Linked DNA regions of Neorhizobium galegae. The protein of the gene in region 2 binds, or shares a complex with, the protein of the main gene of each other region. Links are inferred from orthologs where the notes say so. Each region holds a gene or a part of one and is shown on either strand. Other genes may lie near its edges. The genes, in order: dnaN and LZK81_RS08180.

Region 1 (15,393 bases), 1.1 Mb from region 2 along the record:
CGGATGAAGGCGGTCAGCTTCTCCCGCCGCGGGAGCGCCTTTTCTTCCTCCCGCGAGGTCGCGTCAGAAATCAAGGTCCGCATAATGGGATACCGGGGTGAGGCCGCGGATGCGTTCGGCAAGCATCGGCCGGAAGGAGGGTCGCGATTTCAGCCGCTGATACCAGTCCTTGGCGACCGGCGTCTCCGACCAGTCGATCTCGCCAAGATAATCGAGAATCGAAATCGAAGCGGCGGCGGCAAGGTCGGCATAGCTCAGCCGGTCGCCCGCAAGCCAGGGCCGTGAACCGGCAAGCCAGGAGAGATATTTCATGTGCTGGCGGATATTGGCGCGGGATGTGCGCAGCACCTTCGAATCCGGCGCGCCTCCGCCTTGAGCCGTCGTCATCTGCAGCTTGTAGACCCGCTCCCGGGTCAGCGGCCGGGTGACATCCTGCTCCATCTTCTGCAGGAACCATTCCGTCAGGCGCCGGATCTCGGCGCGCTGCCACGGGTCTTCCGCAAGCAGCCGGCGGTCGCGCTTCAGCACGCCGTGGGTTTCGTCGAGGAATTCCAGGAGCACGGAAGGGCCACAAAGCACTCTCATGCTGTCGTCGACATAGACCGGGAGCGTGCCCGCAGGATTGAGCGTCAGGAATTCCCGCCGCTTTTCCCATGGCTGTTCCTCGACCAGATCCGCCTGGAAGCCATATTCGGCGAGAATCAGCCGGACGAACCGGGAGGCCGAAGACATGGAATGATGATAGAGCGTGGGCATGGATACTTGAACTTCACGAACTTCGTATAGGAGGGGCAGGGGCGCCTCGCGCGCCCGCCTGACATATGGCAGCTATATGGATTTGGTAGTCCCAAGACAAGCAACGGCTCATAAACTGCTTAAAACTGCCCTTATCTGCTCAATAAAGGATTAAGAATGGCGGATCAGTCCATCATCAGCGCGCTCATCCTCGGTTTGATCGAGGGGCTCACTGAATTTCTTCCTGTTTCCTCGACCGCCCACGTTCTCTTGGCTGGTCATTTCCTCGGTTTCCAGTCCCCCGGCAACACTTTCGCGGTCCTGATCCAGCTCGGTGCGATCCTCGCCATCCTGCTCGTTTATGCCCGCAAGCTGCTGCAGATCGCGGCCGACCTGCCGACCAGTCCCAAGGCGCGCAGGTTCGTGGCAACGGTGCTGACCGCATTCCTGCCCGCGGCGGTGATCGGCGCTTTGGCCCACAGCTTCATCAAGGCCGTGCTGTTCGAGACGCCGATGCTGATCTGTGTCATGCTGATCCTCGGCGGCTTCGTGCTGCTTGTGGTCGACAGGATCAAGTTTCAGCCCAAATACCACGACGTGATGGATTATCCGCTGTCGCTCGCCTTCAAGATCGGGCTCTTCCAATGCCTGGCGATGATCCCCGGCACGTCGCGATCCGGCGCGACGATCGTCGGTGCACTGCTGCTCGGCGCGGATAAGCGCTCGGCGGCGGAATTTTCGTTCTTCCTCGCCATGCCGACCATGCTCGGCGCCTTCGCGCTCGATCTTTACAAAAACCGCAATGCCTTGAGTCTCGACGACAGCGCGTTGATTGCGGTCGGTTTTATCGCCGCTTTCGTCACTGCCATCCTGGTAGTGCGCTCGCTGCTCGATTTCGTGTCGAGCCGCGGCTATGCGCCGTTCGCCTACTGGCGAATCGTCATCGGCGCCGCGGGCCTGATCGCCCTGCTGCTGGGAGCGTAAAAAGAAGGCGGCTCAAAAGGCCGCCGACTTCCCGATCACATCAATGATGGATGGATGCCGTGCTGCACGGGTCGACGCCGTATGCGGGCGTGCATTCGCTCTTGCCGGCTGCGCCCGTCGTCGGGGCCATGAAGGAGCCCGCGAGGATGATCAGCGCTGCGCATGCAAAAAAGAGGGCGATGGGCTTGCCCATGGAGGAATGCCTTTCGATGGAAGATTTTATCGTCACGGTTGCGCCGCTTGTTTGGTGAGGGAGGATCTATGGGTTGGATTAGAAGAATTCAATAAAGGATTTTGCTGAACCGGCCGTTAACGCGAACGCTTCAGCCACTGCGACCTTTGTGCCACAATCCTTGCCCGAAACATGAGCGACAACAAAGGGGTGCCCGATTTTTCATCGGGCACGACCGGTATATCGAAGCGAAACAAATCGCTGGATATGGTTAATGATATCAGGCCGCGCGGCCGGAGCCCGTGTACTGGCCCTGCGGGCGATACTGCACAAGGTAGGATGGCAGGATAGAGGACGCGAGCGTCGGGCGGATGCCTATCCCCTGCAGCGTGCGGCCTTCCGTGACGGCGGCATCGGAAACCACGGTGTCGATCTTCAGCAGCTTCACCTGGTCGCTGGTGATCGGCGGCTGGACGAAGGGGATCAGAGACGCGATGCTGCCGATCAGCGATGCGAAGCCGAAGGGCAGAGAGACGAGCGCATTGCTGCGATTGGTGACGCGCAACATCGTCTCGAGACACTGGCGGAAGGTCATGACCTCGCCGCCGCCCAGCTCATAGATCTTGCCGGATGCAATCGTGCCGTCGACCGAGCGTGCGACGGTTTCGGCAACGTCCTCCACATAGACCGGCTGGAACTTCGTCTTGCCGCCGCCGATCAGCGGCAGGGCAGGGAAAGTGCGGGCCATGGAGGCGAACTTGTTGAAGAAGCTGTCTTCCGGGCCGAAGACGATCGACGGCCGCAGGATCACGGCATCCGGCAGCGTCGAAAGGATCGTCGCCTCGGCGCGGCCCTTGCTGCGTGCATAGGACGATTCCGAATCGACATCGGCGCCGATCGCGGAAATATGGGTAAGCTTGGCACCGGCCGCACGTGCCGCATCGACAACCGCGCGAGCACCAAAATCCTGGACGGCGTCGAACGTGTTGCGGCCGCTCTCGAACATGATGCCGACGCAGTTGACCACATGCGAAGCGCCTTCGACGGCCTTGATGACCGACTGGCGGTAGCGAAGATTCGCCTGGACCAGCGAGATCTGCCCGACATAGCCGGCCGGCAGCAGGAAGCCTGCGAGATCCGGACGGCGGACGGCAACCCGGACGCGATAACCGCGCTTGGCGAGCGTACGAACCACATGCCTGCCGACGAAGCCCGATCCTCCGAAAACGGTGACGAGCGGCGGAAGGTTGTTGATGGTCATGGCGTGCTCCGGGAGCCTGTGGGACGAGATGAGTGCTGTTTAACCGAATCGCGGCACGGGTGGAAGTGTCTCCACTGCCGCACCGACCGCGACAACCGATTCTTAAAGGCCGTCGAGGACGACGATTTCGCCATCCGCCACTTCCTGGCGGATCTTGATGGCGATCGCATATTCGGGCGAATTGTAGCAGTCGATGGCGGCCTGCATCGAAGGGAATTCGATGATGACGTTGCGGGCGCGGGACTTGCCCTCCATCGCCGCCATCGCGCCGCCGCGGGCGAGGAAATTGGCGCCGTATTTCTCGAAGGCGGGCGTGGCGGCTGCGATATAGTCCTTGTAGCGTTCCGGATCGCGGACATCGACGCGAGCGACCCAATATCCCTTGGCCATGGTATTTCCTCCAACGTGTTTTCGGTTGCGATGACTTCAGGCAAATTCCGGGGTGAGTCAATATGACAGGCTTTGCGCCCTATCCTGCGGTCCCCGGGAACTCTTCCCGGACGGCGGCCGGGAGAAATCGTCTCCGGTAACGAGTAGTCGTCAGAGCGCGCCCTGCATCTCGGCGAGGATGGCTTGTGCCGCAGCCTTCGGATCCGGCGCCTTGACGATCGGACGGCCGACGACGAGATGGCTCGATCCGGCCCGCAATGCGTCCGAAGGCGTCATGACCCGCTTCTGGTCGCCTGCGTCCGAACCCGCAGGGCGGATGCCGGGCGTGACGATCGCCATGTCAGGACCGACGATCTTGCGCACCGCAGCCGATTCCTCGGCCGAGCAGACGATGCCGCCCATGCCGGCCGCCAGGGCTTGTTCCGAGCGGCGCAGAACCAAGGTGTGCGGGTCGTATTCGTAACCGGCGTCGACGAGGTCCGTCTCGTCCATCGAGGTCAGGACCGTAACCGCGAGCAGGCAGAGGTCGGAACCCCTGGCTGCCTCGACCGCGGCGCGCATCGCCTTCGGATAGGCGTGCAGGGTGAGCATAGTCATGCCCATCTTGACGATGTTCTCGACGCCCTTGGCTACCGTGTTGTCGATGTCGAGCAGCTTCATGTCGAGGAAGACTTTTTTGCCATCCTTCGCGAGATCGCGAGCAAATTCGAGACCGCCGGCAAACACGAGCTGATAGCCGATCTTGTAGAAGGAAACAGTGTCACCGAGCGTGGCGACCATCTTTTCGGCTTCGCCGATGGTCGGAATATCGAGGCCTACGATGAGGCGATCACGAGCGTTCATGCCTGGAACCCTTCCCATTTTTCGATGGGCGTCCAGTCGCATGAGACAGTCCGATCCGCAAGGGTGAAGCAGAAGAGATTTCCGCCGCCACCCGGCTGGTCCCGGTCGCGGGCGATCGGCGAGCCGGTGAGGTGGCATTTCAACAGCGTTCCAACGCCGCCATGCCCGACGAAGGCGATCGGCATGTGTGGATCGTGATCGGCGAGAATTCTGGTGACCGCCGAAACGATGCGGCTCTGCGCGTCCACGGCGCGCTCCCAGCCTTTGAAGCTCTCTTCCGGATGGGCAAAAAACCAGTTCGCAGCGTCCTCGAACAGCGGCGGCGGCAGGAAACCGGTCGCCGAGCGGTCGTTCTCATGGGTGTCGTGCGCGATCTCGATCGAAATCCCCGAGGCGGCAGCGATGATTCCGGCGGTCTCTATCGCTTTCACTTCGTCGCTGGAGATGATCCGGCCGAGCTTTTTTGCCCAGTCGGACTGTGCGGCCTCATGGGCGCGGGCAGCGCCGACATCCGAAAGCCCCCATTGAGGCACCGGAACGTCCGGATCGATACGAACCTGGGGATGGGTGATGTAGAGACCGAACGTCATGGTCAGCCGCGGCTATAGGTCCAGAGCTGCGCAGGCGGAATATTGCGGACCACGAAGTCGTAATGCTTGATCCGGTAACGGTCGGGCTGGGCGATGATCGGCGAGACGGGACCGTAGGTGATCTGCATCACCGGCCGGCCGGCCGGGATGCGGTCGAGCAGGTCTTCGAGCATCGCGATACGGCGCTCCATCGGGAAACTCAAAAGCGGGATCGCCGAAACGACGCTGTCGAAGGTCTTGTCCTTCCAGGCGCCGAGCGTGCGCTTCAGGTCGAAGGCGTCGCCGTTGATGAAGTTCACACCCGGATAGGTGCGGAGGAGATGCTGAAAGAAATCGGTCGAATATTCGACCGAGACCAGGTTTTCCGGCGAGACGCCGTGCTTCAGGATCGCCTTGGTGATGATGCCGGTGCCGGGTCCGAGTTCGAGCACAGGCAGGCCCGAGGCCGTGTCGATGACGCTTGCCATGCGTTTGGCGGTGACGGAGGAGGTGGGGCAGATCGCGCCGACCCGTTTCGGGCCGTCGATCCAACCCTTGAAGAACCGGATCTCATCATCGAACTTGCGGCCGAGCCGTTCCTTCAAGCGCAGTTCCATTTTTTAGCCTCTCCCTTTTGCCCCATGTGGAACCCCAATGCCGCAAAAGCAAGGAAAAATGTCGCACCTGGGAAACCGCATGAAAAAGGCGGCTGGAGTTTTCCAGCCGCCTCAATGATTTAAACCCGCATCGGCATCAACACATAGAGCGCATCGTCGCCCGCCGTGTCGCGCACCAATGTCGGAGAACCGGCATCCGCCAGCATGAAGATTGCGTCGTCACCCGAAAGCTGGGCGGTAATGTCGAGCAGGTATTTGGCATTGAAGCCGATTTCCATCGGATCGTTGTCGTAACCGACCGCAACCTCTTCCGTGGCGCTGCCCGAATCCGGATTATTGACGGTCAGCATCAGCTGGCCGTCGGTCAGCGACAGTTTTACGGCTCGGCCGCGTTCGGAGGAAATGGTCGAGACGCGGTCGACGGCCCTGGTAAAGCTCTGGCAATCGACGCGCATTTCCTTGTCGTTGCCGGTCGGGATGACCCGCTGGTAATCCGGGAAAGTGCCGTCGATCAGCTTCGATGTCATCACGACCGAGCCGATTGTGACGCGGATCTTGGCATCGGAAACCTCGACCGTGACAGCCGCTTCCGGATCGTCGACCAGTTTCTGCAGCTCGCCGACCGTCTTGCGGGGAATGATGATGCCCGGCATTCCTTCCGAGCCCGACGGTGCCTGCACATCGGCGCGCGCCAGACGGTGACCATCGGTCGCGACCGCGCGAAGCTTCAGGTCCCCGTCGGCTTCGATCGTGTGGAAGAAGATGCCGTTCAGGTAGTAGCGGGTCTCCTCGGTGGAGATCGCGAACTGGGTGCGGTCGATCAGCATTTTCAGATCGGTCGCCTTCAGCTTGAACGTATGCGTGAAGCTGCCGGCGGTGAGATCCGGGAAGTCCGATTCCGGCAGGCACTGCAGAGAGAATTTCGACCGGCCGGATTGCACTGTCATCGAGCCGCCGTCCGGGTTGGTGGCGAGCAGCACCTCGGAACCGTCCGGCAGCTTGCGGACGATTTCATAAAGCAGGTGCGCCGGAACCGTCGTGGCTCCGGCAGTCTCGACCATAGCCGGCAGGACCTCGGTGATTTCGAGATCGAGGTCGGTCGCCTTCAGATCGAGACTGGCGCCGGACGCGCGCATCAGCACGTTGGAAAGGATCGGGATCGTGTTCCGCCGCTCCACCACGCGATGCACGTGGTTCAGCGACTTCAGAAGGTTGGACCGCTCAAGAGTAATACGCATGGACGCAATCGCTTTCGACCGTGACGATCCGGCAGGGCCGGACCCTGATATTCTGCCGGCTTTGGGCCAGCCGGATGATGTGGACCGGCAAAATGGCAGACAACGCCTTCGAAAAGCAAGAGGTGAACAAGGCGTTAGCAAGTCATTTCACATCTGTCTCACGCACTGCACACAGAAAATATGCGTTCTCAACGGCTTGCGCTTTACTTGCCGAAGCCCGCCGGCTTGCCCATAAAGGCACATGACCATCCTTTTGCGCGTGACATTCCTTGACCGATGACCTGAAGAGCAGCCAACGCGGCTATCGCGTCGCCAACACTTTCGTGCCTGCGCGGCCGCTGGAGCCGGCGCTTTATCTGGTCGCAACCCCGATCGGCAATCTCGGCGACATCACGCTGCGGGCGCTCGAAACGCTCTCCGGCGCCGATGTGCTGGCCTGCGAGGATACTCGCGTAACCCGCGTGCTGCTCGACCGCTACGGCATCGTCAACCGACCCTACGCCTATCACGAGCACAATTCCGACGAGGTCGGGCCGAAGCTCATCGCGGCGCTGGAAGAGGGGAAATCGGTGGCGCTGGTCTCCGATGCCGGCACCCCCTTGGTTTCCGATCCCGGCTACCGGCTCGGCCAGATGGCGATCGAGGCCGGCCACAAGGTCGTGCCGATCCCCGGCGCCTCGGCGCCGCTCGCGGCCCTTGTCGGTTCCGGCATGCCGTCCGATGCGTTCCTGTTCGCTGGCTTCCTCCCGGTCAAGGACAAGGGTCGGCGGGACCGGCTGGCCGAGCTTTCGAAAGTGCCGGCGACATTGATCTTCTTTGAATCGCCGCATCGCATCGGCGCAACGCTTGGCGCCGCCGCCGAAGTGCTCGGGACCGGCCGGCGTGCGGCGGTCTGCCGCGAATTGACGAAGACGTTCGAGGAGTTCCGCCGCGGCACGCTGGAGGAGCTTGCCGCCTACTATAATGGCGATCGCGTCGTTAAGGGGGAGATCGTGCTGCTCGTGGCGCCGCCGGAGGCCGAGGAGCCTCCCGGCGAGATCGAGGTTGACGCGCTGTTGCGCCAGTTGGCCTCTGCAATGCCGGCCGCCAAGGCCGCCGCCGAAGCTGCCCGCGTGACGGGACTTCCGCGCAAGGACCTCTATCAGCGGCTTCTGGACCTGAAAGGCGAGGCAGGTGGCGGAGAGTGACCCAGGCTTGAAACGCCGCAAAGCCGAGCGGCAGAAGGCTCAGCGATGGGGCCATGTCTCGGAATATCTCGCCGCGCTTTATCTCTTTGCCAAAGGCTACAAGGTTCTGGCGATCCGCTACCGTACTAGGCTCGGCGAGATCGATCTCATCGTCCGCAAGGGTGATCTGGTGGCCTTTGTCGAGGTGAAGGCGCGGATCGGCGAGCAGGAGGCGATCGACGCCGTCGGTTTTTCGACACAGAGGCGCATTCGGGCCGCAAGCGATCTCTGGCTTTCGAAGCGGCAGGATGCCGCAAGGCTATCACAACGTTACGACGTGGTCGCGGTGCTTCCGGGCCGTCTGCCGCGGCATTTTGCGAACGCTTTCTGACGCTGATGTGAAATTGTTGCATAGGTGTGCAATGTAACATTTCTGACATAAAACTGTTAAGGGCCTGTCACAGCCTGGCCCTATTGCGGTCCTCACCCCAACAAAGGTGGAGAGGACCTTAAAATGTTCAAAAAGCTTTCGATGGCCGCGATCGCGGTCGCTCTGTCCGCGACCTCGTCGCTTGCTGCGACCGAAGTCACCTGGTGGCATGCCATGGGCGGCGAGCTCGGTAAGAAGCTCGAAGAGATCGCTCAGAAGTTCAACGAGAGCCAGAGCGACTACAAGGTCGTTCCAGTCTACAAGGGAAGCTATCCGGAAACGTTGACCGCCGCCATCGCCGCGTTCCGTGCCGGCCAGCAGCCGGCCATCGTCCAGGTCTTCGAAGTCGGTACCGGCACGATGATGGCCGCCAAGGGCGCCGTCTACCCGGTCTACAAGCTGATGGCCGACGAAGGCGAACCCTTCGACACCAAGACATTCCTGTCTCCGGTCACCGGCTACTATTCCGATACGAAGGGCAACATCCTGTCGCTGCCCTTCAATTCCTCCACGCCGATCATGTACTATAACAAGGACGTCTTCAAAAAGGCTGGCCTTGATCCGGAGGTTGCCCCGAAGACCTGGAAGGAAGTCGAGGAATTCTCGAGGAAGATCGTTTCCTCCGGCGCTGCCAAGTGCGGCCTCACCTCGGCCTGGATCACCTGGGTCCAGACCGAAAACCTTTCGGCGCTGCATGACAAGCCTTTCGGCACCCTGGAGAACGGTTTCGGCGGTGTGAAGTCCGAATTCACCTTCAACGGTCCTCTGCAGGTCAAGCACTGGGCAAACCTGAAGAAGTGGCAGGACGAAGGCCTGTTCAAGTATGGCGGTCCCGTCGGCGGCGACCAGGCGGCGACCATGTTCTATTCCCAGGAATGCGCCATCACGATGAACTCCTCCGCAGGCCGCGCCGGGGTCATCAACAACGCCAAGACCTTCACGCCGGGCTTCGCTCCGCTGCCTTATTACGACGACGAGATCAAGGAGCCGAAGAACTCCATCATCGGCGGTGCCACCCTCTGGGTGCTGAACGGCAAGGAAAAGGCGACCTACAAGGGTGTAGCCAAGTTCTTCAGCTATCTCTCCAAGCCGGAAGTCCAGGCCGATTGGCACCAGTTCACCGGCTACCTGCCGATCACCAATGCCGCATATGATCTCGGCCAGAAGCAGGGTTATTACGCAAAGAACCCGGGCTCCGACATCGCCATCAAGCAGATCACCCGCGGTACTCCCTCGGAAAATTCGAAGGGCGTGCGGTTCGGCAACTTCACCCAGGTCCGCACCATTGTCGACGAAGAGTTCCAGGCGCTCCTCGCCAACAAGAAGGACGCCAAGCAGTCGCTCGACAGCGCGGTGCAGCGCGGCAATGCGCTTCTGCGTGAATTCGAGGCTGCCAACTCGAACTGATTGTTCCGATTGCTGCAGGGAGGACCGGCTGCCGCCGGCCCTCCCTTGCTTGCTTGTTACGTTGTAGTGAGGGACCGGTGGATACCAAGAGAACAACCTTCAACAACCGCCTGCTGCCCTATCTGCTGCTCGCGCCCCAGCTCGCTATCACGCTCGTCTTCTTCATCTGGCCTGCCGCGCAGGCAGTGAAATCCTCCTTCGAGCGGGAAGATCCTTTTGGCTTCTCGACCGTTTTCGTCGGATTGACCCATTATCGGCGGCTGTTTGAGGACCCGAACTATCTGGATGCTCTCTGGCGCACCGCCGTATTCGCGGTATCCGTAACCATCCTTTCGATGATGCTCGGCCTTGCATTCGCGGCTGCGGTCGACCGCCTGGCGCGGTCCGCGAAAATCTATACCACCCTGCTTGTCTGGCCTTATGCCGTCGCACCCGTTGTGGCGGGCGTCCTGTGGTGGTTTCTCTTCAATACATCCACGGGCCTGTTGCCCTTTTTCCTGGAGCGCATCGGCATTCGCTGGGACCATGATCTCAACGGCACGCATGCCATGATCCTGATCATCATCGCGGCAGCCTGGAAGCAGATCTCCTACAACTTCCTTTTCTTTCTGGCCGGGTTGCAGTCGGTGCCGCAGTCGCTGATCGAGGCAGCCGCCATCGACGGTTCAGGCCCGGTGAGGCGCTTCTTCACCATCTCTCTGCCGCTTCTGTCTCCGACGACGTTTTTCCTGTTCATCATCAACGTGAACTACACGATGTTCGATACCTTCCCGATCGTGGATGCCACGACGGGCGGCGGGCCCGCCCAGGCGACGACCACGCTCGTCTACAAGGTCTATCAGGACGGTTACGTTGGTCTCAACATCGGTTCGTCCTCGGCGCAGTCGGTATTGCTGATGTTGATCGTGATGCTGCTGACCTTCGTCCAGTTCCGCTTCGTCGAACGCCGCGTCCAGTATTGAGGAACGATCATGGTTGAAAATCGCCCCTTCCTGACCTTCCTCACCCACGCTTTCCTGATCCTGGGATTTCTGATGGTCGCGCTGCCGGTCTATGTCGCGATCGTGGCATCGACCCACGACATCTCGACGCTGATGAGCGGGCCTGTCCCACTTCTGCCGGGCTCGCATCTCATCGAGAACTATTCGACCATTCTGACGAGCGCCTCTGCGGCTCACGGCCTGCCCAATTATTCGCATATGGCGCTGAACTCTCTGATCATGGCGTTGGCGATTACGGCCGGAAAAATTGCCATCTCGATCCTTTCCGCCTTCGCCATCGTCTATTTCCGGTTTCCTTTCCGGCTGCTGGCCTTCTGGATCATCTTCGTGACCCTGATGCTGCCGGTCGAGGTGCGCATCATGCCGACATACAAGATCGTCGCCGACCTCGGCATGCTGAATTCGTGGGCCGGCCTGACTGTCCCCCTGATCGCATCGGCCACGGCGACGTTCCTGTTCCGCCAGTTCTTCATGACGGTCCCCGACGAGCTTCTGGAAGCGGCCCGTGTGGACGGAGCAGGCCCAATGAAGTTCTTCCGGGACATTCTGCTGCCGCTCTCACGCACCAATATCGGCGCTCTATGCGTCATCCTCTTCATCTATGGCTGGGTTCAGTACCTCTGGCCGCTCCTGGTGACCACCGACCCCGGCTATTACACGCTGATGATGGGGATGAAGCGCATGGTCACCGTGCAGGACGGCGTCATCGAGTGGCAACTGGTCATGGCAGGTTCCGTTCTCGCCATGCTTCCCCCCATCCTCGTCGTGGTTTTCATGCAGCGGTTGTTCATCCGCGGGCTCACTGAAACGGAGAAATAACATGGCTGGAATTCACATTTCGGAAGTTTCGAAGATCTATACCGGCGGCGTAAAGGCGGTAAGCTCCGTCTCCATCGACATAGCCGACGGCGAGTTCATCGTCCTTGTCGGTCCGTCTGGCTGCGGAAAGTCCACGCTGTTGCGCATGGTTGCGGGGCTGGAAGCCATTTCCGCGGGCGAGGTGAAAATCGCCGGCCGGGTCGTCAACGAGATCGAGCCGGCCGAGCGCGATATCGCCATGGTGTTCCAGAATTATGCGCTCTATCCGCATATGACGGTGTATAACAACCTGGCCTACGGTCTGAAGAACCGTGGTACGCCGAAGGCCGAGATCGACGCGCGCGTCGCCGAAGCCGCCCGCATGTTGGAGATCACCCAGTATCTGGAGCGCAAGCCCCGCGCACTTTCCGGCGGCCAGCGCCAGCGTGTTGCCATGGGCCGCGCCATTGTCCGCAAGCCGGCAGCCTTCCTGTTCGACGAGCCGCTCTCCAATCTCGACGCCAAGCTGCGCGTTTCCATGCGCGGCGAGATCAAGCGTCTGCAGCGCCGCCTTGGTACCACGTCGATCTACGTCACCCACGACCAGCTCGAAGCCATGACGCTGGCCGACCGCTTGGTCGTTCTGAACGGCGGCCAGATCGAGCAGATCGGTGCACCGCTGGAAGTCTACCACGCGCCGGCCTCCACCTTCGTTGCAAGCTTCATCGGCTCGCCGGCCATGAACCTCGTCAAGGGCGAGCTGCATGGCGACAAGCTGGCGATCGGCCCGGCGATGGTCGCCCTCAACGGTTTCGCGCCGACCTCCGGTGCCGTCACCGTCGGCGTCCGCGCCGAGGATCTGCGCATCGCCCGCGACGACGAGGAGGCTCTGCCCTTCCGACTCGAATATACCGAGGAACTGGGTGCCCAGCGCCTGATCCACGGCACCGTCGGCGATCAGCAGATCACCGCGGCCGTTTCGCCGGAGATTGCGCTTTCCCCGGAAATGCGCGTCGCCGTCGACGCCAGGCGCCTGCATTTCTTCTCGATCGAAACGGGCAAGCGCCTGCCGGGCCACGTTCCGGCCGAGGCAAAGCTCGCGCCGGTCGAACCGGTTATCTGAGGGCCCAATCCGAAATTGAGGCCGATCGTTAAAATTCTAACATCGGCCTGAAGAGCGGGCTTACTCTTTGCCGTTAGCATCTCCCGGAATTGACAGCTTCCGGGGGAAAGATGAGTTGGCACGTCCTCGCCGCGACCGCAGCGGCAATTGCATTTCGGTCAAAGTCCTATGCACCCGAGAAGCCGAAGGTGAAGCCGTTTATCGGCGCCTGTCCGCATTCTCTCGAAATGAAGCCGATGCCGATCGAGCCCACCTGGGTCATCGCCGGCGATCCGCAGGCGCGTGCCGGTTCTCATTCCACCGCCGAGGACGATTGCGCGACGACCGGTGTATGGGAATGTACGGCGGGCGAGTTCCGCTGGTACTTCCATTGGGACGAAACAGTGGTGATCCTTGAGGGCGAAGTGCATGTGACTGCCGAAGACGGCACGCAGCGCGTTCTCCAGGCAGGCGATGTCGCCTATTTCAAGGGCCGGACCTGGGCCACCTGGCGCATCGACAAATATCTGAAGAAGGTCGCCTTCATCCGCCGGCCTTTCCCGAAGCCGATCGCCATGCTTTTCCGCCTGCGCAACATGTTGCGGGCAAAGACGCAGGTCGGCATCTCCGCGTGATATCGGCCGATTGCAGTTGCCTTTGACGGCCCGCCATCCTACATCAGGCGGGCCAATCCTAGGGGGCTGAAGTCATGGCGAAAATCCGCAAGGTCGCGTTCCAGATGGACCATATCTCCGGCATCAGCATTGCCGGCGACTCCACTTTTGCCATGGCGCTCGAAGCGCAGGCGCGTGGCTTCGAACTGTTTCACTACACTCCCGACCGCCTGACCATGCGTGACGGCAAGATCTTCGCCGCTGTCGAACCGTTGCAGGTGCGCGACGTCAAAGGCGATCACTTCACGCTCGGGGAGAAGGAACGCGTCGACCTGTCGGTGATGGACGTCGTCCATCTCCGCCAGGATCCGCCCTTCGACATGGGTTATATCACCTCGACGCATCTGCTCGAGCGCATCCACCCGAAGACGCTTGTCGTCAATGACCCGGCCTGGGTGCGCAACTCGCCGGAAAAGATTTTCGTCACCGAATTCGCCGACCTCATGCCGGCAACGCTGATCAGCCGCGATCCGGGCGAAATCGCCCGCTTCCGGGAAGAGATGGGCGATATCATCCTGAAGCCGCTCTACGGCAATGGCGGCGCCGGGGTTTTCCATTCCGCCCGTGACGACCGCAATTTCACGTCGCTGCTCGAAATGTTCGGCCAGATGTATCGCGGCGAACCCTATATCGCCCAGGCCTATCTGCCGGCCGTGCGCAAGGGCGACAAGCGCATCCTGCTGGTGGACGGCGAGCCGGTCGGCGCGATCAACCGGGTTCCCGCCGAACACGACAGCCGCTCCAACATGCATGTCGGCGGCCGTGCCGAGGCAACCGAGATCACGCCGCGCGAGAAGGAAATCTGCTCCCGTATCGGACCCGCCCTGCGCGAGCGCGGCTTCATCTTCGTCGGCATCGATGTCATCGGCGATTACATGACCGAGATCAACGTCACATCCCCGACGGGCATCCGCGAAGTCAAGAAGTTCGGCGGTGCCGACGTCGCAGGCCTCCTCTGGGATGCAATCGAGGCAAAACGCGCCTGATGAAGCCGAGGCGTTTCGGAAACGGGTCGCCTTTGTTCTCGCGATGCAACCGCCTGCAACCCATTTGCAGCGGATGCGTGAAATTGTTCGACTAACGTTCTTGTTTCATTCCGTTTTCTATGTCAGATTGCAATTCCTGGCACGGAAAGCGTGTATCGCTGGCGTCCTGGACATGAAGTTAGGGGCGGGGTGGATATGGTTTCGCGCGTCAGCACAGTCGCATTCCAGGGCATAGAGGGCGTTCCGGTCGACGTGCAGGTCATGGTCGGGCCGGGCAAGATCAACATGCATATCGTCGGCCTGCCGGACAAGGCGGTGGCCGAGAGCCGCGAGCGGGTGCAGGCGGCACTGCACGCCTCGGGCCTTGCCATGCCGCCGAAGAAGATCACCGTCAATCTGGCGCCGGCCGACCTTCCGAAGGAAGGCTCTCATTTCGACCTGCCGATCGCGCTGGCATTGATGGCGGCGCTGGGCGCCGTTCCCGGCGATGCACTTACCGGCTATGTCGTGCTCGGGGAACTGAACCTCGACGGAACGCTTGCGCCTGTGGCCGGAGCACTTCCGGCGGCAATCGCCGCCAACGCCTTGGGAAAGGGCCTGATCTGCCCGGCTGACAGCGGCGCGGAAGCCGCCTGGGCAGGCGCCGAGATCGATATCGTCGCGCCACGCAGCCTGATCGCGCTCGCAAACCATTTCCGCGGCACCCAGGTCATCTCCCGTCCGCAGCCGGCAATTCGCGCCTTGCCTGCCAATTTGCCGGATCTGGTCGACATCAAGGGTCAGGAATCGGCCAAGCGGGCGCTGGAAGTCGCCGCCGCCGGTGGGCATAATCTTCTGATGGTCGGCCCTCCCGGCTCCGGCAAATCCATGCTTGCCGCCCGGCTGCCGTCCATCCTGCCGCCGCTTTCAGCCCCCGAACTGCTGGAAGTGTCGATGATCCATTCGATTGCTGGCCAGCTTTCCGGTGGCAAGCTCTCCGACCGCCGGCCTTACCGCACGCCGCATCATTCGGCCACCATG
Region 2 (15,381 bases):
GCAGCTCTATTTCAATGCCGAAGGCCTGGTGCAGTCGATCGAGCTGTTCGTCGACAATCCCGACGATATCGACGATCTGCGCCCGAAGATCGAAGCGGCCGCCGGGCGGCAGATCTTCATCACCGACTGGCGGCAGCGCAACCAGACCTTCTTCTCCGCGCTTCAGGTGGAGCGAAACGTCATGTTCATGATCCTGACCCTGATCGTGCTTGTCGCGGCGCTCAACATCATCTCCGGCCTCATCATGCTGGTGAAGGACAAGGGCAGCGATATCGCCATCCTGCGCACCATGGGCGCGGGCGCGGGTGCGATCATGCGCATCTTCTTCATGACCGGGGCGGCGATCGGCCTCGTCGGAACGTTCGCAGGCGTCCTGCTCGGCGTTGTCGTCTGTCTCAACGTCGAATCGATCCGCCAGTTCTTCTCCTGGATCTCGGGGACCATCCTCTTCGATCCGCAACTCTATTTCCTCAGCCAGTTGCCGGCGGAGATGAGCTTTGGCGAGACCTTCTCGGTGGTCATGATGGCGCTCGTCCTCTCCTTCATCGCGACCATCCTTCCGGCATGGCGGGCCTCCCGGCTCGATCCTGTCCAGGCCCTTCGATACGAATAGGACCCACATCCTTCATGGCACCCAAAACCGTCTTGCAGCTCTCGGGCGTCGAACGTCACTATGGCCAGGGCGAGACCACGCTTTCGATCCTGAAGGGGGCTGATTTCGACCTGAAGACCGGCGAGATCGTCGCGCTGGTCGCTCCGTCGGGCACTGGCAAATCGACGCTTCTGCATCTCGCCGGCCTGCTCGAACATCCGGACGCCGGCGAGGTCTTTCTCGCCGGGCATGCCTGCAACGGACTTCCCGATGCGGAGCGCACGGCCATGCGCCGCAACCAGATCGGTTTCGTCTACCAGTTCCACCATCTCCTGCCGGAGTTTTCCGCCGTCGAGAATATCATGATGCCGCAGCTGATCGCCGGTCTTTCCAAGGCCGAGGCGAAGGAGCGGGCAAGCCAGCTTCTGGACTATATGCGCATCGGCCACCGCGCCGAGCACCGTCCTTCCGAACTGTCCGGCGGCGAGCAGCAGCGCGTGGCGATCGCCCGTGCGGTTGCCAACGCCCCGCGCGTGCTTCTCGCCGACGAACCGACCGGCAATCTCGACCCGAAGACCGCATCCTATGTCTTCGACGCGCTGGAGGCCCTGGTGCGCCAGTCGGGCCTCGCGGCCCTGATCGCCACCCACAACCACGACCTCGCCAGCCGCATGGACCGCCGCGTGACGATCGAAGGCGGCAAGGTCGTCGAGATGTGAAGAGGCGGGCTGCTTCACCCATAGCGCCCACCTCCTGCCATGCCCCTCATCCTCCTGCCGGACCATCTCCGAGTCTTGACGTCAGGGCAATCGCATATGAAGGCGTGGGGCGGTGCGTGGAGCCCCTCCCCCTTGTGGGGAGGGGTTGGGGAGGGGTCTTCGCTCCGCGTTAAAACCCCTCCCGCCTGCCGGCCACCCTCCCCACAAGGGGGAGGGTTAGGAATGCCGCGCTGTCGCGTTCCATATGCGATCGCCCTTACGCCCAGCGGGGATGCTCCCGAACACCTCCTCCCACCTTTTCGGCACCTTAACCCCAATCCACATCCCCTCTCATCCCCGCCCTCCCGGCCCGTGCCTACAATCCCGCCGTTCCGTCGCGGATATACCGGCAGGCGTGCCGGCGAGGCGGGACCGGCGCGGACGTCAAGGGCAAGACGCAAAACCTTGGCGTTCGGGTTCGCGGAAAATGGTCTCCCTCCGGGGACAACGGGGAGAGATGAAGGCAACGGACCGAGCCTTCGTCTCTTGAAGCCCGAAAGCGCGCGCCGGACGTGCCTGTGCGGCACACATGGTGGCTGACCGGATGGTGTCGCCGGATTTTTCAAAGTCCGACCGACCCTCGTCCTCGGGTTAAACCCGAGGATAACCCGAGGGCATCGGAGAAACCGGCGGAGATCCATGGAAGCATTTCCGATCGAATCGGATGGGGCGTCCCGGGTCATACGAACACCGTCCGGAAGAGCCACGGCAGAGGGACCGGAGTCGTGGGCATAAACCGCCGAACGGGGCGCTGAGAGGTGTCACTTATTACTTACCTTACGAGGCAGCTTTCAGCGCCCCGTCCGAAATTGCTCATGCCCGGATGGTCACCCAGTCCGGATGTATCCGCATGCGCCGATCCGGCCGAAAATCCCACCGTTAACGCCTTGTTTACCAGGTGAGGGAGGATATCGAGGTATGTTTGTTTCCGGTCTGTTCTTTTATTGACTCCCAAACAAAATGAGAACAAATTAAAAACATAAGAGAACACGGGAGACGACGATGACTGACCTGCTTCGTGACATTGCCGCATTCGCTTCCATCGCCACCTTCGTGGCCAGCCTCTCCATGATCATGATGGCCATGTGATCCGGCCCCTCGGCCGAAAGGCGTTGAGGGGGGAAATCCGAACTGGACTCTCAAGTCCCTGCGCCGGACAATAGCCTGATTCATGAGATGGATATGGCGCAGACATGGCAGATACAGCGGACGTAAAATCGGGATCGGAAAAGCTGGGGACCACCCCTCAATTCGTTCACCTTCGCGTCCATTCCGCCTATTCGCTTCTGGAAGGCGCGCTGCCGCTCAAGAAGATCCTCTCGAAGGCAATCGCGGACAATCAGCCCGCGATCGCGATAACCGATACCAACAATCTCTTCGTTGCGCTGGAATTCGCCCAGAAGGCGATCGGCGACGGCCTACAGCCGATCATTGGCTGCCAGCTTTCGATCGACATGGAAGACCAGTCCGACGAGCGCCGTAACAGCCACCAGCAGCTCGCCAAGCTGCCGACGATCGTCGTGCTCGCGGCGAATGCCGTCGGTTACGAACGGCTCGTCGACCTGATCAGCCGCGCCTATCTCGGCGACGAGGGGCATCAGTCCATCCATATCAGCCGCTCCTGGCTGGAGGACGGCGGCACAGAAGGCCTGATCGCCCTGACCGGCGCCGGCACCGGTCCGGTCGACGTGGCCCTGAAGGAAGGCAATGCCACGCTTGCCGAAGCAAGGCTCCTGAAACTCAAGGAGATCTTCGGCGACCGGCTTTATGTCGAACTGCAGCGCCATGGCGCCTACGACCGGCGCCACGAGCACAAGATCGTCACGCTCGCCTACGACCACGACATGCCGCTGGTCGCGACCAACGAGGCCTTCTTTCCCACCAAGGCCGATTACGATGCCCATGATGCGCTGATGGCGGTCGCTCACAACGCGATCGTCTCGGACGATACCCGTTTCCGCCTGACGCCGGACCACTATCTGAAAAGCCGTGCCGAGATGGCGAAGCTGTTCGCCGACCTGCCGGAGGCGCTCGAAAACACGGTCGAGATCGCGCGGCGCTGCTCCTTCGTGCTGAAGACCCGCAATCCGATCCTGCCGCGCTTCACCGGCGCCACCGACGATCCGGCGGAAGCCGAGCGCGCCGAGGCGGAGGAGCTGCGCCGCCAGTCCGTCGAAGGGCTCGAGGAGCGTATCGCGACGCTCGGCATGACGCTCGGTTATACCGAGCAGGACTACCGCGAGCGGCTGGACTTCGAGCTCAGCGTCATCGAGAAGATGAAGTTCCCGGGCTACTTCCTGATCGTTGCCGACTTCATCAAATGGGCGAAACAGCAGGGCATTCCGGTAGGCCCCGGCCGAGGCTCGGGTGCGGGCTCGCTGGTCGCTTATGCGCTGACCATTACCGACGTCGATCCGCTGCGCTTCTCGCTTCTGTTCGAACGCTTCCTCAATCCCGACCGCGTCTCGATGCCGGACTTCGACATCGACTTCTGCCAGGATCGCCGCGAAGAGGTGATCCGTTACGTGCAGCAGAAATACGGCCGCGAGCAGGTGGCGCAGATCATCACCTTCGGTTCGCTGCAGGCGCGCGCCGCCCTGCGCGACGTCGGCCGCGTGCTCGAAATGCCCTATGGCCAGGTCGACAAGATCTGCAAGCTGGTGCCGAACAACCCGGCCAACCCGACCCCGCTGTCGAAGGCGATCGAGGAGGATCCGAAATTTCAGGAGGAGGCCGACAAGGAACCGGTCGTCGCACGCCTCCTCGATATCGCCCAGAAGATCGAAGGCCTCTACCGCCACGCTTCGACCCACGCCGCAGGCATCGTCATCGGCGACCGGCCGCTGTCGAAGCTGGTGCCGATGTACCGCGACCCGCGCTCGGACATGCCGGTCACCCAGTTCAACATGAAGTGGGTGGAGCAGGCCGGCCTCGTAAAGTTCGACTTCCTCGGCCTGAAGACGCTGACAGTCTTGAAGACGGCCGTCGATTTCTGCCGCAAGCGCGGCATCGAGATCGATCTGGCCATGATCCCGCTCGACGACACCAAGACCTACGAGATGCTCTCGCGCGGCGAGACGGTCGGCGTGTTCCAGGTGGAAAGTGCCGGCATGCGCAAGGCGTTGATCGGCATGCGGCCGGACTGCATCGAGGACATTATCGCGCTCGTGGCGCTTTATCGTCCGGGCCCGATGGAGAACATTCCCACCTACAACGCCCGCAAGCACGGCGAGGAGGAGATCGAGTCGATCCATCCGATGATCGATCATCTCCTGAAGGAAACCCAAGGGGTTATCGTCTACCAGGAGCAGGTCATGCAGATCGCCCAGGTGCTGTCGGGCTATTCGCTCGGCGAGGCCGACCTGCTGCGCCGCGCCATGGGCAAGAAGATCAAGGCGGAAATGGACCAGCAGAGCGAACGCTTTGTCGATGGCGCCATCAAGAACGGCGTCTCCAAGCCGCAGGCCAACAACATCTTCGAACTGCTCGCCAAGTTCGCGAACTATGGTTTCAACAAATCGCACGCTGCGGCCTACGCGATCGTCTCCTACCAGACGGCCTTCATGAAGGCGCATTACCCGGTCGAGTTCCTCGCCGCGTCGATGACCTACGATATGTCGAACAGCGAGAAGCTCAACGACTTCAGGCAGGATGCGGGCCGCCTCGGCATCGCGGTCATCCCGCCGTCGGTGCAGACCTCGTTCCGGCAGTTCGAGACCGGCGACAACAGGATCTATTATGCGCTGGCCGCCATCAAGGGCGTCGGCGAGTCGGCGGTCGACCACATCACCGAAGTGCGCGGCGACGTGCCGTTTGCCAGCATCGAGGATTTCTGCCTGCGGATCGATCCGAAACAGGTCAACCGCCGCGTCATGGAAAGCCTGATCTCGGCGGGTGCCTTCGATTGTTTCGGCCGCGACCGCGCCGAGCTCAGCGCCGGTCTCGACCGCATCATCGGTTATGCGCAGCGTGCGCAAGGGGAGAAGGTCAGCGGCCAGCACGACATGTTCGGCTCATCCTCCGCTTCCGGGCCGGAAACGTTGATCTTCCCGTCGTTTACGCCGTGGATGCCGTCCGAAATGCTGATGCGCGAATATCAGGTTCTCGGTTTCTATCTGTCCGCCCACCCGCTGGATGCCTATGCGAGTGTGCTTGCGAAGATGCGCGTCCAGAATTTCGCGGATTTTTCGGCGGCCGTGAAACAGGGCGCCACCGCCGGCCGGCTGGCCGGAACGGTGACCGGCAAGCAGGAGCGCAAGACCCGCACCGGCAACAAGATGGGCATCGTCACCTTCTCGGATGCGACCGGCCAGTTCGAGGCGGTTCTGTTCTCGGAAGGGCTGGCGCAATATCGCGACCTGCTGGAGCCCGGCAAGTCGCTGGTCATCACCGTGCAGGCGGAGGAGCGGCCGGAAGGCATCGGCCTGCGCATCCAGACCGCGCAGTCGCTCGAGGAGAAGTCGGTGCAGATGCAGAAGGCGCTGCGCGTCTTCGTGCGCGATTCAGGCCCGATGCGCGCCGTTGCCCGGCATCTCAACGCGAGAGGCGACGGGCTCGTATCCTTCGTCATCATCAAGGATGACGGCAAGCGGGAGATCGAGGTGGAGCTGACGGAGAAATACCGCATCTCGCCGGAAATCGCCGCGGCGCTGCGGACAGCGCCGGGCGTTCTCGATGTCGAGCTGGTCTAACGCATGTCGCGCAAAAGTGTGCAGCGGTTTTGCGATAAAGACATGCGTAGAAACAAGGGCCTCAGTAGAGGCCGTAGGCGCGGGGCTTCGCCGCCGTCCGCCGCTGGCTGATCGGCTGCGGCCTTGTGATGGAGGCCTGTGCTTCAGCCACCCGCTGCACCGGCTGGGTGACGGTGATGAAATCGGTGCCGTCGCCGGTATCCTGGCCGATGCCCTGATCGTTGATCGTCAGAGACGAGCCGTCGCTGATCAGCGTTTCGATCCGGTCGCGGATATCGGCCGGGATCTCGATGCGGGCGAGGGCCTGCGCGGCGGCGCCTGGTGCATAGGGATCGTCGGCGACCGTGATCTCGAGCCGCTGCTTCATCGCAGCGCTGAGGCCGTTGGGAACCGTTACGCTGTGCCATTCGGCCGTCTCTTCCTTGCGCTCGACCTTGTCGACGCTGAAGAAATGCGTGCCGAGCGCGATTTCGGGATCCTTGATGCCGACCGGAGCCTCGAACAGCGGCTGGAAATTCTGGCGCACCATGATCTGGCCCATCGGCGGGCGCGGCTTGCCGGCGGTCTCGTACAGGGAGGCCAGGAATTCCGGCGTCACCAGCGCGCCCTTGGGCGAAAGGTTCTTCCAGCGCTTGAACCCGGCAATCGCGCTGCGCGTCATCGGTCCGGCGAACCCGTCGCCGCCGCCGGTGTCGAAACCCAGCTGCTGCAGCAGGATCTGGGCGTCCATCAGCGTCTCGCGATCGCCTCGGCGAGTGATGAGGATACGCAGCGGCGCGACGTCTTCCGTCGCGGCAGCGGCCGGCTTGGTCGTCGCCGGCCCCGCGTCGGTCGTCGGATGGACGATCGACGGGTTGTTCGGAACTAGGTTCATCGCCACTTCGACCGGCTTGGAACCGACCGGTTTGGAGCTGCTGCCGATCGACGAGGTCCTGAGCTGCACGTCGGAAAGCAGCGGCCCGGTCGGCAGCGGCTTGCGCGGCAGGAACAGGTTGGCGCTCTCGATCAGTTGCGGCACCACCGGCGCATCGGTGATGATCACATGCGCGCCGCGCTCGGTCATCTGGAAGAGCGATTTGGCAAACGCGCCCGGCATGCGCACGCAGCCATGCGAGGCCGGATAGTTCGGCACGCTGTTCGACTCGTGAAGCGCGATGCCAGACCAGGTCAGGCGCTGCATCCACGGCATGGGCGCGTTCGAATAGAGGTTGGATTCGTGATATTTCTGCTTTTCGAGGACCGAAAAGATGCCGCTCGGCGTGGTGTGGCCGTCTTTGCCGGTCGACACCTTCGAGGTGGTCACGACATTTTCCCCGTCATAGACGACGAGCGACTGCTTGTCCTTGGAAACGATGATTTGCAGCGTGCGGGCACCTTCCGCAAAAGCCGCATGCGACAGCATGGTCGCAGACAAAAGACCTAACCCGAACACCAGGCGACGCAACATGACCGACCCCATACGCAATACATGGACCGGCACATTAGCGTAGGAGGTTTAAGGAAGGTTATCCGCGGCGCGAGTAGTTTTAACGTTATGGTTAATAACGGATCACATTTCATTGATCCCGGCGGCGGCTTCCGAAAGTATATCCGGTCTCGACCGCGGCCTTGCCGAACTTGTCGCGCAGCTTGTCCATCGCCGCTTCCGCGGCCGCGCGGCGGCCGGCCTGGCGGTCGACGAGGTCGGGCGGATCGGCAAGCGTCGGGTCGCCGAGATCGGTGACACCGATGCCCAGTAGGCGGAATTTCGTGCCGTCGGTCTCGCGTTCCATCAGCGACAGACCGGTGCGGAAAATGCGGTCGGCGAGCTGCGTCGGGTCCTCCAGCCGCTTGTTGCGGGTGCGGCTCTTGAAATCGGCGGTCTTCAGCTTGAGAACGACGGTCTGCCCGGCGATGCCATGTTTCTTCAGCCGCGCCGAAACCTTTTCGGAAAGCCGGCGCAGGATCGGCACTAGGTCGTCGTAACGAGATATGTCGTCGAAGAAGGTTGTCTCGGCCGAAACGCTCTTCGCGGCGTCGTTTATATGCACTTCGCGATCGTCGATGCCGCGCGAAAGCCGATAGAGCCGCTGGCCCATCGTGCCGTAGCGGCGCATCAGGTCGGCCTCCTGCATCGTCTGGAGCTGGCCGATCGTGCGGATGCCGTCCGCCTCCAGCGTCGCGTTGAACGCCTTGCCGACGCCCCAGATGGTGGTGACCGGCCGCGCCGCCAGGAATTCCAGCGCCTCCTCCTGGCCGATCACCGAAAAGCCGCGTGGCTTCTGAAGATCCGAGGCGACCTTGGCGAGAAACTTGCAATAGGAGAGGCCGACCGAAACGCTGATGCCGATCTCGTCCTGCACCCGCTTGGCGAACTTGGCGAGAATTCGCGCCGGCGGGGCGTGGTGCAGCCGTTCGGTGCCGGCGAGTTCGAGGAAGGCCTCGTCAATCGACAGCGGCTGAACCAGCGGCGTCAGATCGTGCATCATGGCGCGCACCTGCCGCCCGACGGTCACATATTTCTCCATGTTCGGCGGGATCACGACGGCATCCGGGCAGAGTTCCAGCGCCTTGAACATCGGCATCGCCGAGCGCACGCCGTTGATGCGGGCGATATAACAGGCCGTCGAGACGACGCCGCGCTTTCCGCCGCCGATGATCACCGGCTTGTCGGCGAGTTCCGGATTGTCGCGTTTTTCGATCGTCGCGTAGAAGGCGTCACAATCGATATGCGCCAGCGTCAGCGCGTAGAGTTCCTTGTGATAGACGAGGCGCGGGCTGCCGCAGGCGCGGCAACGGCGCACTTCCGCCTTCTGCTCCGCAAGGCAGTCGCGACAGAAGCCGGGTGTCTTGTCAGGCGTAGGCGTCATGGCAGAGAACAAAGATTGAACACTGCGACGTTAAGGCCTAAGCTCGTGAGTCACAAGGGAGCGCGGAGAGGTTTGACGTGGATATCGATCTTCGTTTCGAGCCTGTGACGGCGGAGCGCTGGAAGGATTTCGAAATGCTGTTCGGTGCCCAGGGCGCCTTCTGTCACTGTTGGTGCGTCGCGTTGCGCCTGCCCCATGCGGTGCGCACGAAGATGCAGCCGCAGGAGCGGAAGGACCATATCCGGGGCCGCATAGCTGCCGGTCCGCCACCCGGCATTCTGGCCTATTCGGAGAGTGAACCGGTGGCCTGGGTGCAGGTGGGACCGCGCCACGACGTGCCGCAGTTCAATTCGCCGCGCACCGTTTCGCGCCCGCTGGAGGAGGCGGATGCAGCCAATCCTTCTGTCTGGGCGGTCAGCTGTTTTTTCCTAAAGCCGAAGCTCAGGGGCAAGGGACTGAGCCACCGTCTGCTGTCCGGCGCAGTGGAATACGCTCGGCTTATGGGAGCGCGTTTCGTCGATGCCTGTCCGATCGATCACGTGAAGCAGTCGAAATCGGTGACGTTGTGCATCGGCTCGACGGCGATCTTCGACGCAGCCGGCTTCGGCGTGGTGGAGCGCCGCAAGGACGGACGGCCGCTGATGCGGCTGGAACTTTAGATGTCAGGCGGCTTTGGGCTGGATATGGCTACGGATCAGCTCGGCGGCATGACCCCAGTCGGTTGCCCGGACGATGCCTTCGGCGGGTTTCGGCGCAAGCAGATGCAAGGGCGAGTCGGGCATCATGTGGAGGAGGAGGCACTCAGTGACATGATCCCGTACCGAGTGAAGATTGTGCGCCATGTCGTCGATAAAGACGGAAGGCAGGGGGCGCCCGGCATGCAGGCGCTGCATGATCGGTCCCTTCGGCTCTTCGCTGGCGATCATCGGGAAGGTGAGGCCGATCTGGTCGAGAAGCCGGCGGCGGTGCTCCCGATAACGCGGCGGCATCGCGGTGAGGAACACGACGTCGGCATCCTGCGACAGCGTTTCGAGCGTCTGAACGACCAGGTCGGTGGGGATCTGCCAGTTTTCCTGGGCCTCGAAGAAAGCCTCGATCAGCCGGCGCACATCAGGGTGCTCGAGCGCGATCTGGGTCTCGATGGAGACGATATTGCCGGTGAGCCGGAACGAGCGCGGCAGCAGTTCATGACCTTCGCCGCGCAGAAAGTCCTGGAAAGGGGCAACGAAATGCAGCACCACGTCGTCGACATCGCAGACGACGAGCGGCCGGTCGCCGAGGCGCACATGGGAAAGGTCGAGGATCTCGGTCATCTCAATAATCGCCGGAATCGAGCCCGGGGCCGGAATAGTGATGCGAGGCTGCTGCCACGGCTTCAGGCTTTGTATCCGTCGCCTCGCAGAAGGCCAGCAGCGTCGGCTCATGCCCCATCAGGAAATCGATCATGCCGGCGAGAAAGCCCGGATCGTTTACCGCATTGCGCATCTGGTTGGGCTGTACGCCGGAAAGGGCGAGGAATCGGCCCAGCATGTCGGGTTCGTTGGCGAGCCATCCGAGAATGGCGGCCGCGGTCTCTTCCGCCTGGGGTCTGCCGTTTCGAGTATTACCGGGGTCGCGCCGCATTGTCCGCCGAGTTACCTCTTTTTCAACTAAATGGCTTTACCGTGCCTGATAGGCGCTCTGTGGAATCGGCCGTTCCGGGAGCTTATATACTGAAGGCACTCATGCAAGCCGGGATTTAAGGAACGGATCGCTATGCCCAAACGGGTCATGATCGTCGAGGACAACGAGCTGAACATGAAGCTCTTCCGCGACCTGATCGAAGCATCGGGATACGATACCATCCAGACCCGCAACGGTATGGAAGCACTTGATCTTGCACGAAAATATCGCCCAGACCTGATTTTGATGGACATCCAGTTGCCCGAGGTTTCGGGTCTGGAAGTCACCAAGTGGCTGAAGGAAGACGATGAACTGCACGTCATTCCGGTGATCGCGGTGACCGCCTTTGCCATGAAGGGCGACGAGGAACGCATTCGCCAGGGCGGTTGCGAGGCCTACGTCTCGAAACCCATCTCGGTGCCGAAGTTTATCGAGACAATTAAAACATATCTCGGCGACGCGTGAAAACGGGACGGACCTCATGACGGCGCGGATACTGGTAGTCGACGATATTCCGGCGAATGTGAAGCTGCTCGAAGCGAGGCTTCTGGCTGAATATTTCGACGTCCTGACCGCCGACGACGGCTACAAGGCGCTGGCGATCTGCGACAGCACGCATGTGGACCTGATCCTGCTCGACATCATGATGCCCGGCATCGACGGTTTCGAAGTCTGCGAGCGGCTGAAGGCCAATCCGCGCACCGCCCATATTCCGGTCGTCATGGTCACCGCGCTCGACCAGCCTTCGGACCGCGTGCGCGGCCTGAAGGCCGGCGCCGACGACTTCCTGACCAAGCCCGTCAACGACCTGCAGCTCATTTCGCGCGTGAAAAGCCTGGTGCGGCTGAAGACGCTCAGCGACGAGCTGCGCATCCGCGCCGACACCGCCAGCAATATCGGGCTGGAAGACATGCTCAAGGGTGCCGACGGCCGCGAAGAGACGGCCCAGGTCCTGCTCGTCGATGGCCGCGCGAGCTCGCAGGAGCGCATCATCAAGGCGTTGAAGCCTGTTGCCGGCGTCATTGCCATGTCCGATCCGCAGGCAGCACTTTTCGAGGCGGCGGAGAGCCCGGTCGATCTGGTGATCGTCAACGCCAATTTCGACGAATACGATCCGCTGAGGCTCTGCTCGCAGCTGCGCTCGTTGGAGCGCACTCGCTTCCTGCCGCTGCTGCTGGTGACCGAAATGGGCGCCGACGATTTGATCGTGCGTGCGCTCGACCTCGGCGTCAATGACTATATCGTCCGGCCGATCGATCCGAACGAACTGGTGGCCCGCGTGCTCACCCAGATCAAGCGCAAGCGCTACAACGATCGCCTGCGCATGAGTATGCGCCAGACCATCGAGCTTGCCGTCACCGACGGGCTGACTGGCCTCAGCAACCGGCGTTATCTCGACAATCACCTCAAGGTTCTGTTTAACCGGGCTGCCGCACGCTCCCGGCCGCTGTCCGTCTGCATCACCGATATCGACCGCTTCAAGTCGGTCAACGACGCCTACGGTCACGATGCCGGCGACGAGGTGCTGAGGGAGTTTGCAGCCCGCGTCCGCTCGACCGTCAGGGGAGCCGATCTTGCCTGCCGTTACGGGGGTGAGGAATTCGTGGTCGTCATGCCCGATACCGACGCTACGTCGGCGGCCGTGATTGCCGAACGGCTGCGCAGTATCATCGAGAGCCAGCCGTTCCATCTGAAGACGGCCGGTATCATGCTCAATATCACCGCCTCGCTCGGCCTTGCCTGCAGCACGCAGGGCGCCGAAACGCCGGAGCAGCTCCTGAAGCAGGCCGATCGCGCGTTGTACGAAGCGAAAAACGGCGGGCGCAACCGGGTGGTTGCCGCAGCCGCGTAGAGAATCAGCAGATCCTGAAATTCCTCTCCGCCTTCGCCGAACGGCGAAAACACCGAGAAAAAAGCATCCGGTCCCCAGTTATTTTTGAGTGGAACCCAACTTTTTGCAGGTGCTAATTAATGGAAGAATTTCATGAACAGCCGTCAGTTAATGGGACTGCTGCAGCGCATCCCAGAAATTTCGAATGTATCCGCGCACTCTCAGATTTGCTGACAGAGAATAGCTATTGGTATTGGCTTTAAGTTTTTTGCATACCTGAGAAGATAGACAGTGCTCGCCAAGGATGTGCTTGAAACTTGGAAGGCCTTTCTAAGGGCTAGATCAAAGTAAGCGCATGAGGCGCCGGGAATAACTTTGGATTTATGCCAGAAAAAACGGAAAAATATGAGTAGCGGCCGCCGATTTTAACCAACAACAGTGAAGGATTCGGTTCGAGATTAAGATTGTGTTGATTTTCTTTTCGTTTTGCGCAATTTTGGCCGCGACCAGACAGTGTACCCGAAATGGTACATAGATACCCCATGATGCTCAGGTCCGCCGCATCTCCTGGGTCGTGGGGTCGGTCGACTGGCAGGCATACCAAAGCGGTTCCTCGTGCCGTGATTGCAGGCTGGTCGACCCCCATTTGAAAGCGCCGCTTCCAGGCCTCTGGAGCGGCGCTTTTCCATTTCTACGCAACCTGTCGTATTGTGGATCACCCCGGCAGGGTGAGGCCCAAAAGAAAAGGCGCCTAGCCTTATCGGCCGGCGCCTTTCGAAAACCCTCGGATCAAGGCCTTACTTGATCTTGGTTTCCTTGAATTCAACGTGTTTCTTGGCGACCGGGTCGTACTTGGTCTTGGTCATCTTGTCGGTCATCGTGCGGCTGTTCTTCGTGGTGACGTAGAAGAAACCGGTGTCAGCCGTCGACAGCAGCTTGATCTTGATGGTCGTAGCTTTCGCCATGGTGTTCTGCCTCTAAGAAAAAATGAAGCCGCGGACGCGGGTTGGGTCCACGGCGAAATCTGGCGCGAAATTACAAATCGCGCCCGAAAAGTCAACTCCGTTTTGACCGGAAAAGCATTCGGCAGATGGAAACCAGCACATAGAAGCCGAAGAATCCCGCCAATGCCCAGGCAAAACCGTCATTGCCGGCGATATCGATGGCCGCGCCGATGCCCTGCGGGCCGGCAACCGTACCGACCGCATAACAGAAGATGAAGGCTGCGTTGGCGGCGGCGAGGTCGGCTCCGCTGAGCCGCGATCCGAGATGCGCCAGGCCAACGGTATAGAGGCCGGAGACGCAACCGCCCCAGAAGAACAGGACCACGGCCATCATGATCCAGTTCTGGATCAGGAAGGGCAGTGCAAGCGATCCCGCGACGCCCAGCACCGCCATGGCGGTCAGCAGTGGCCGCCGATCCCTCAGCTTGTCGGAATAGAGGCCGAGCGGGATCTGGAAGGCCATATTGCCGATGCCCATCACCGTCAGCAGCAGCGCGGCCTGCTGCTCGGTCAGCGCCGAACGAATCGCATAGATCGGGAACAGTGACAGCCCGCCCGCCGAAACCGCGCCGAAGGCGAATACCGCCGCCGTCGCTGTCGGAACGAGGAAGATGTAGTGGAAGAAGTGCCGGTCCGGCTTGGTGTCCAGCACGGGGCTTTCATTGCGGGCGATGAAGATCGGGATGATCGCCAGCATGATGATGGCCGCGCCGACCAGGAAGGGCAGGACGCCGTCGCTGCCGAGCGCGGAGAAGAGCAGGGGGCCGATCGCGAAGCCGATGGCGAGCACCGTGGCATAGATGCCGAGAACGAGCCCACGGCGTCGTGGAGGGGCCGCCTCGTTGATCCAGAATTCCGACAGGATGAACAGCGTCGTCGTCGCGCCGTGGAAGGTGAAGCGCAGCGGGAACCACATCCAGAAGGCATCCGCGTAATAAAAGCCGATGGCGCTGATGGCAGCGACGAGCACCGCGAACATCATGGTTCGCGCCACGCCGCAGTCGTGGGCGATCTTCGTGGTGATCGGCGCGGCGGCCATGGAGGCGACGCCGGCCATGGCGGCGTTGAGGCCGATCAGGGTGGAGGAAATGCCGCGCTTTTCAAGAATGATGCTGAGGAGCGGCAGGCCGAGGCCGATGGCGATGCCCACTGCACTGATGGCGGATATGGCGGCGATCAGCGATGGCCAGTGAATCTTGTCGACATGGCCGTTGGCGTCTGTCGTCGGCTGAGCCATTCAATATTCCTTACAGTCGGCTGCGGACGAATCGTCCATGACGCATGAAGTAGAAGGACACCGGGCTTCCAAACGGTAAAGAAGGATCGGATGCCATCAGGTTTTTCACGTCCTCCAGAACCGCCTGCGTGATGCGCGGGAGTTTCAGACCCGAAAGTCCGGCAATGTCAAGCCAGCGCACGTCCTGAAGTTCGCTTGAGTCGCCCAGGCGCGTCATGTCGAAGAGAGTTTCGTCGGCAAAGGTGAGAAAGAAGCGCGTGTCGTAGCGCCGGACATTGCCCGGCGGCGTGATGGCGCGGGCGACGTAGCGCAGGCGGGAAAGGTCGGCGGAGCTGTCGCCGGCAAGCCCGGTCTCCTCCCGGAGTTCCCTGAGGGCCGCGAGCGCCAGTGCCCGGGCGCGGGCCGAGGTCATGCGGGCCGTGGTGCCTGCCGCCAGCTTTTCGAAAACGAGCGGGTCGAGGTCGGCGCCGAAGGGAAGGGCATGGTCGCGAGCATCGCGCTTGCCGCCCGGAAACACGTAGACGTCCGGCATGAAGACATGGCCGCTGCCGCGCCGGCCCATGAGGACCCGGGGAGCCACCTCCGAGCGATCGATCAGGATCAGAGAAGCTGCGTCCTTGGGCGTCACGCCGGCGATGCGCGCATGCTTCGGCGCGTCCATCGCGAACGGAGCCTGTTCCTCGGCAGACGATGTCATGCGATCGGTCCGCCCCGGCCCGGATCGACGGCTTCGTCGTCAGCGCCATTGAAGCCGTGC

The links.
Region 1: the proteins of LZK81_RS08180 (region 2) and dnaN are in contact, whole or in part, in a solved structure (PDB 1OK7), measured with the Escherichia coli proteins. The link is inferred for Neorhizobium galegae from one-to-one orthologs.

Annotation. Positions count from the first base shown.
Region 1 is NZ_CP090095.1:501,378-516,770, forward strand. What follows is about bases 4,751-7,745. They hold dnaN (DNA polymerase III subunit beta), read right to left. Parts: upstream 6,810-7,745; coding sequence 5,691-6,809; downstream 4,751-5,690. Other genes in these bases: LZK81_RS02465 (histidine phosphatase family protein), read right to left, coding at 4,751-4,975; pmtA (phospholipid N-methyltransferase PmtA), read right to left, coding at 4,978-5,571; rsmI (16S rRNA (cytidine(1402)-2'-O)-methyltransferase), read left to right, coding at 7,079-7,745. In the rest of the region: tRNA epoxyqueuosine(34) reductase QueG, read right to left, coding at 1-83; LZK81_RS02435 (glutathione S-transferase family protein), read right to left, coding at 64-756; LZK81_RS02440 (undecaprenyl-diphosphate phosphatase), read left to right, coding at 913-1,719; LZK81_RS02445 (hypothetical protein), read right to left, coding at 1,760-1,912; LZK81_RS02450 (complex I NDUFA9 subunit family protein), read right to left, coding at 2,172-3,152; LZK81_RS02455 (DUF1330 domain-containing protein), read right to left, coding at 3,255-3,542; pyrF (orotidine-5'-phosphate decarboxylase), read right to left, coding at 3,693-4,385; more of LZK81_RS02465, read right to left, coding at 4,382-4,750; more of rsmI, read left to right, coding at 7,746-7,996; LZK81_RS02485 (YraN family protein), read left to right, coding at 7,983-8,366; sn-glycerol-3-phosphate ABC transporter substrate-binding protein UgpB, read left to right, coding at 8,490-9,812; sn-glycerol-3-phosphate ABC transporter permease UgpA, read left to right, coding at 9,890-10,774; sn-glycerol-3-phosphate ABC transporter permease UgpE, read left to right, coding at 10,784-11,632; LZK81_RS02505 (sn-glycerol-3-phosphate import ATP-binding protein UgpC), read left to right, coding at 11,634-12,734; LZK81_RS02510 (cupin domain-containing protein), read left to right, coding at 12,845-13,348; gshB (glutathione synthase), read left to right, coding at 13,423-14,373; LZK81_RS02520 (YifB family Mg chelatase-like AAA ATPase), read left to right, coding at 14,569-15,393. UniProt on the Escherichia coli protein: Confers DNA tethering and processivity to DNA polymerases and other proteins. Acts as a clamp, forming a ring around DNA (a reaction catalyzed by the clamp-loading complex) which diffuses in an ATP-independent manner freely and bidirectionally along dsDNA.
Region 2 is NZ_CP090095.1:1,630,625-1,646,005, forward strand. The notes cover bases 6,745-9,727. They hold LZK81_RS08180 (DNA polymerase IV), read right to left. Parts: upstream 8,891-9,727; coding sequence 7,598-8,890; downstream 6,745-7,597. Other genes in these bases: LZK81_RS08175 (L,D-transpeptidase), read right to left, coding at 6,745-7,488; LZK81_RS08185 (GNAT family N-acetyltransferase), read left to right, coding at 8,968-9,549; LZK81_RS08190 (hypothetical protein), read right to left, coding at 9,553-9,727. In the rest of the region: LZK81_RS08160 (lipoprotein-releasing ABC transporter permease subunit), read left to right, coding at 1-613; LZK81_RS08165 (ABC transporter ATP-binding protein), read left to right, coding at 628-1,311; dnaE (DNA polymerase III subunit alpha), read left to right, coding at 2,544-6,041; more of LZK81_RS08175, read right to left, coding at 6,103-6,744; more of LZK81_RS08190, read right to left, coding at 9,728-10,203; LZK81_RS08195 (DUF3572 domain-containing protein), read right to left, coding at 10,205-10,513; LZK81_RS08200 (response regulator), read left to right, coding at 10,646-11,017; LZK81_RS08205 (PleD family two-component system response regulator), read left to right, coding at 11,034-12,404; rpmG (50S ribosomal protein L33), read right to left, coding at 13,181-13,348; LZK81_RS08215 (MFS transporter), read right to left, coding at 13,440-14,624; LZK81_RS08220 (NUDIX domain-containing protein), read right to left, coding at 14,635-15,321; LZK81_RS08225 (DUF983 domain-containing protein), read right to left, coding at 15,318-15,381. UniProt on the Escherichia coli protein: Poorly processive, error-prone DNA polymerase involved in translesion repair and untargeted mutagenesis. Copies undamaged DNA at stalled replication forks, which arise in vivo from mismatched or misaligned primer ends.